2 regions of the Romboutsia sp. D33t1_170424_H2 genome follow, and region 1 is predicted to be linked to the other one. Evidence: riboswitches for the same ligand, from Rfam matches in the RefSeq annotation. Region 1 holds a riboswitch; the other holds the start of a gene.
The links. Region 1 has a riboswitch for lysine ahead of nhaC (Na+/H+ antiporter NhaC). Riboswitches for the same ligand answer to the same signal wherever they lie in the genome.
Positions count from the first base shown of each region.

Region 2: it holds a riboswitch for lysine, as region 1 does, so the genes downstream of both, I4U66_RS04995 (amino acid permease) here and nhaC (Na+/H+ antiporter NhaC) in region 1, are expected to answer to the same signal.

Region 1 covers NZ_JADOZQ010000005.1:118,010-121,232, reverse strand. The annotation lists gene I4U66_RS07915 (calcium/sodium antiporter) at 1-324, shown strand, start outside; gene nhaC (Na+/H+ antiporter NhaC) at 354-1,790, opposite strand; lysine riboswitch at 1,916-2,088, opposite strand; gene I4U66_RS07905 (ribonuclease H1 domain-containing protein) at 2,307-2,906, shown strand; gene I4U66_RS07900 (peroxiredoxin) at 2,940-3,223, opposite strand, start outside.
Region 2 covers NZ_JADOZQ010000003.1:51,009-54,231, reverse strand. The annotation lists gene I4U66_RS05000 (LysR family transcriptional regulator) at 1-519, shown strand, start outside; gene I4U66_RS04995 (amino acid permease) at 564-2,030, opposite strand; lysine riboswitch at 2,307-2,477, opposite strand; gene I4U66_RS04990 (cell wall-binding repeat-containing protein) at 2,668-3,223, shown strand, end outside.

The sequences.
Region 1 (3,223 bases):
GGCTTAACTATAGTATCTATAGGAACATCTCTTCCAGAGTTCGTAACAAGTATAGTTGCGGCTAGAAAAGGTGAAAGTGATATAGCTATAGGTAATGTAGTTGGTTCGAATCTGTTTAATATATTATTTGTTTTAGGTATATCCTCATTTATAAGCAATATACAAGTTCATAGCATAGTGTTTGTTGATATGATGATTATGATAATAATAACAATATTAACATATATATTTGCAGGAACTAAGCAACGTATAAATAAAAAAGAAGGTATATTATTAGTTATAATGTATATATTATATATGACATTTATAATAATAAGAAAATAAAAAAGAGTCTTTAAAGACTCTTTTTTATTTTAAGCTATTCCGTTTTCAAATTCTTCTATTAAATCTTCATCAGAAAGTTTTTCTATTGTTAATCCTGTTAATCCATAGAATAATGATATTAAAGGACAAATTAAGTTAAAGAATGCATATGGTAAAAATACGAAAGATCCAATTCCAAGTGTTGCTGACATATATGCTCCACAAGTATTCCAAGGAATAAGTGGAGACGTTATAGTGGCACTATCTTCTAAAGCACGAGAAAGATTCTTAGGAGATAAACCTTGTCTTATAAATGCATCCTTATACATACTTCCTGGTATAACTATGGCTAAATATTGGTCTGCAACTGCTAAGTTAGTACCGATACAAGTAAATATTGTAGCAGCTATAAGTCCAAAAGTACCCTTTGCAAATTTTAGTATAGACTGTGCTATAACTTGTAACATACCAGTTTTTTCTAATACCCCACCTACAGTTAAAGCACAAAGTATTAATGATACTGTCCCTAACATACTGTCAAGTCCACCTCTAGTAAGAAGATCATCAACAAACTTCATTCCAGTAGATGAAACATAACCAGACTTAGCAACTACAAGTATATCAGCTATAGATGCACCTTGAAATACTACTGCACAAACGCCACCTAATATAACACCACCTATAAGTGCTGGTATTGTAGGGACTTTAAATATAACCATTGCTATAACAGCACAAGGAACTAAAAGTAAAAATGGAGATAATGTATTGTAATTACTTAATAAAGCATTTTGAATTTGATTTATTTGAGATATATCCATTTCAGAACCTGCATATTTCATTCCTATTATACCGTATAATACAAGTGATATTAAAAGAGCAGGACCAGCTGTATATACCATATGTTTTATATGATCAAATAAAGTAGAACCAGCCATAGCAGGAGCTAAGTTTGTTGTATCAGATAAAGGAGACATCTTATCCCCAAAATAAGCACCAGATATTATAGCACCTGCAACTATTTTACCAGGTATACCTAAGGCACTACCAATACCTAAAAGAGCTATACCTACAGTACCAGCTGTTGTCCAAGATGAACCAGTAGAAATAGATACTATAGCGCAGATTAAAGTAGTTGCCACTAAGAATATTCCAGGTGATAATATTTTAAGACCCCAATATATCATAGCAGGAACTATACCACCAGCTATCCAAGTACCTATTATCATACCAACTACTAAAAGTATAAGTATTGATTGCATTGTCGTATTTATAGTAGATAGTATACCTTCTTCTAATTCCTTCCAATTAAAACCTAATCTAAAAACTGCAACACCACTTGCAAATGTAGCTCCTATTATAAGTGGTATATGAGCAGATATTTCATACTTTCTTAAAAATACTAAACATGTCACTAAAACTGCAACTAAAACAGAGACACATAGTAATGCATCAAATAAAGTTGCTTGTTTTTTAACCTTTTTTGTCATAAAAGTCCTCCTAAAATTTATACCGAATATAACGTTAAGGAGAAAAGAGATAATAAAAAAAGTCTAGGTGTAAAGATATTATCCTAGACTTAAGCATTCAACCGTACAATTAAAAATACGCTTAATCTAAAGATAGCACTCCACATATAAATGTGACAGTGTTATACATATTTTGCATAACCCCAATATATAAGTTTAAAGCTTCCCTTATATATTTCGGCATAGTTACCTTTTATTTTGCTTCTTCGTGCTTACCTCCACAAAACTACTATTTAACAATGCGACCTCTACCAATAGTTATATTCGATTTATTTGATAATAAAGATTATACCATAAATTAAAAAAAAATAAAGCATGAAATATTTAGGAATAAAAAATTTAAGAAAATTTTCACAATAATATGTAAAATAATAAGTCTTTAAAAACTACTTATTTTACTATAGAATAGTTATTAAATGTATGATTTAGAAAAATATAAATTTTATATAAATAGTTATACGAAAGGAAGTGAAAAATTTGGCTAAGGTTAAGTTTTATGCAGTAAGAAAAGGAAGAAACAATGGTATATATAATACATGGAATGAATGTAAGGAACAAATAAATGGTTTTTCAGGCGCTGAGTATAAAAGTTTTACTACGATAGAGGAAGCAAAATCATATATATATGGTGAAAGTGGTGTAAAAATACAAGAGGGAAAAGAACTTGTAAAAGCTTATGTTGATGGTAGTTATGAACATTCAATAAGAGAATATGGTTCAGGGGTAGTTATAATAAAAAATGAAGAAGTTATAAAAACTTATAGCAAAAAAGGAAATGATAAAGATTTAGTTGGAATGAGAAATGTCGCAGGTGAAATAGAAGCTGCAAAGATTGCGATGAATTATTGTATAGATAATAACATAAATAATTTGATTTTATATTTTGATTATGAAGGAATAGAAAAATGGTGCTTAGGATTATGGAAAACTAATAAAGAAGGAACTACTAAATATAAGAAATTTTATGATAATATAAAAGATAAGTTAAATGTTGAGTTTGTAAAAGTAAAAGCACATAGTGGCAATAAATATAACGATGAAGCTGATAAATTAGCTAAGAAAGCTATAGGAATATAAAAGTCTTGCAAAGTATTTTGCAAGACTTTATTTTTAACTTAATCCAAAATCCTCTAATTCAGCTAAAACAAAAGAAGGTCTATTTATACCATCATACATAGCTTTTGCCAAAATATTTGCCTGGTCATATGTCGATGTCCAAGAAAAAATGCCACCAAGACAATTATCTAATACATATAGAGCTTTTATATAAATAGAAAGGGTATCCTCATAAGACATTGAGAACTCTCCATCTTTTACTAGATAAGGTACTTTAGCATCTCTATCAAACATTACTGTATGACCATTTTTATTTATATAATCCCTTCTAAGTTGAT
Region 2 (3,223 bases), on a different contig from region 1:
GAAATAATAGAAGATTTAAAAAAAGGAAAAATTGATATTGGTTTCTATGATAATCATACAGAACCTATTTGGGATATTAATATAGAATCTATACCAATAAAAAAGCAAGAGTATATATTAATAGTACCAAAGAATCATAAATTAGCCGGTAGAGGAGAGGTATCTTTAAAGGAATTAGAAAATGAATCTTTTATAGCATTTTGTGAAGGTAGTAAAGATAGGATTCTTTCTTGTACTGATGCTTTAGGGTATACCCCTAAAATATCAATTCAGCCAAAAGGAGCTAATATAGGAAGTGTAATAGAAGGATTAGTATCTGCTGGAGCAGGGATTTCAGTAGTTCCTGATTCACCAACTATCAATACAAATACACTATCTAAAATAAATATTAAAGAAACTATTAAGGAAAGAATAATATATATGAGTTATTTAAAAAATTCATATATACCTCCAATAGCAAAGTTATTTAGAGATTATATATTAGAATATGTTGATAGAAATTATATAACTTCATCATAAAAAATGTAACTCCTAAGTTAAAGGAGTTACATTTTTTATGTTTATTAATTTAATTCAAGGATCTTTTTTTCTATATTATCTAAATTTTTATCTTCTCCATAAGTTAAATCAACCTTGTGAAGAGGGATAAGTTTAGTCTTGTGCTTAATTTTATAACCTATATATAAACTTAAAAATAGAGGTATACCTATATAAGAAGCTATTAAACCACTCCAGTCAATGCCATCTGGTTTAATACAAGAATAACCTTGACCTATTATTATAACTATACACATTATTAATGCTAGTATAGGTCCAAAAGGATACCATTTAGCAGTAAATTTTAAATCTTTTAAATTATTACCTTGATGAGTATATGCTTTTCTAAATCTATAATGGCATATTGCTATTCCAACCCATGCTATAAATCCAGCAAGGCCAGATGCAGAAACTAACCAAACATAAACAGTACTTTCGGCAAATACACCTGTTAAGAAACAAAAAGATGCAACTATAGTAGTTAATATTAAAGCATTTACAGGAACACCTCTTTTATTAGTCTTAGCAAATAGCTTTGGAGCAAGTCCATCCTTAGCCATAGAGTGAAGCATTCTGCTTGATGCATACATACCAGAATTTCCAGCAGATAATACAGATGTTAATATTACTGCATTCATAAGAGAAGCAGCTCCAGCTATACCTGCTTTCTCAAATACCATAGTAAATGGACTTTCAGAAACACCAGCCTGTGTAAAAGGTATTATAGCACCTAAAACTATTATCGTTCCTAAATAAAATATTAATATTCTCCAAAATATGGATTTTATAGCCCTAGGAATAGTTTTTTCTGGATTTTCACTTTCTCCAGCAGCAACTCCTATAAGTTCGGTTCCCTGAAATGAAAATCCTGCAACTAGAAAAATGGCAAAGATTGATTTTATTCCACCATGGAAAGGTCCATCTTTTATAAAATAATTATGAAATCCTATTTCATCAGAACCAATTATACCAACTATCATTAATACACCTATTATTAAAAATATAATTACAGTAACAACTTTAACACCAGCAAACCAATATTCAGACTCACCGTAGGCTTTTGATGATAGGAAGTTTAATCCGACAATTATTATTAAAAATAATAAACTCCAGTAAACTCCTGGTATGTTTGGGAACCAAAATTTCATAACTAAAGAACCTGCAACCATTTCGGCAGCTATTGTTATAGCCCAGTTGTACCAGTAATTCCATCCAAGTGCAAACCCAAGTGCTGGGTCAATAAATTTAGTAGCATAGGAACTAAAAGATCCAGAGATTGGCATAAAAGTAGCCATTTCACCTAAACTTGTTATTAAAAAATAAACCATAATGCCTACTAAACCATATGCAACTAATGCACCACCAGGTCCTGCTTGATAGATAGTATCTCCCATTGCAAGAAATATACCTGTTCCAATAGAACCACCTAGTGCTATCATGTTTAGATGTCTTGCTTTTAATCCTCTTTTTAATTCTTGATTTTGTTCACTCATTTGATTATCCTCCTTATGGTGTAAATTTTCCATAAGTAAGTAACTAAGATAATAAAATTTATCTAACAATAAAAATGCGCTTAGTTTATGTCGCTAACGACTTCGACGGTTACTCAGATATATTTTTATATTATTGAGTTATTGATATACCTTATATAAGTTATCAGTAATTTTAGGTTTACATAAGGTTTTTGTATACAAAAAAAGCCATGAGACTATACCCATGACAAAAATACGTAAATTATATACAAAAAATACAACGTACCGTACGTTTTCATTGAAAATAGCTCTCCACAAAAATGTGACAGTCTTATGCATATTTTACATAAGCCCAGTAAATAGTATCAAAGCCATTAACTATTTACTTCGGCGAAATTTCCTTTTGTATTATTTCATTGAGCTTACCTCCATAATACTACTCTTAAATTTCGCGCCTCTATCTCAGTTATCTACTTGTTGTTTTAAATTATAACCAAAACAAAAAATAAGTCAATAGAAAAGATTAGATTTTGTACAAAAACAATAAATAATAAGTTTACTAACAATAATTGCAAGTGTTAAAATAGAGTTAACATAGTTAGTAAAAATATAACAAGGAGCAAAAGCATTAAATAAAGAAAATTGAGGGGGAAAGCAAGTGACATTATTAAAAAAGAGCATAGCAAGCATAACAACACTATGTTTAATAACTATAAATCTAACTAGTTTGAGTTTTGCAAGTGAGGATATGCAAAAACAAGAATTAAAAAAAGCTATAGAAAAATCGGAACCATTTGTAGTAAGTGGTAATATAAAGGAAGAGAAAAAAGAAGGTATATCACCTCAACAAATCCTAATTAATTATTTAAGCAATGTAGAAAAAACTTCTACTTTCAAAGTCAAATCAAAAGAAGATGATAAAAATGATTCTCAGGTTATAGTAAGACTTCAACAGTATATAAATAATATACCTATCTATGGTTCAGATTTAGTAGGATGCGTAGATTATGACGGAAATATAAAATCAATTTCAGGATATATAGAGCCAACATCAAAGACATTAAAAGGATTTAACTATAATCCGACTTTAACTAAAGATGATGCGCTTAAGATAGCGAAGGAAAAACTTGAACTAAAAAATGAGTTAAATAAAAGTGAAAAAGTAGAGTTATATTTATATAAAAGCAAAGAAGAATATAAACTTGCATACAAAG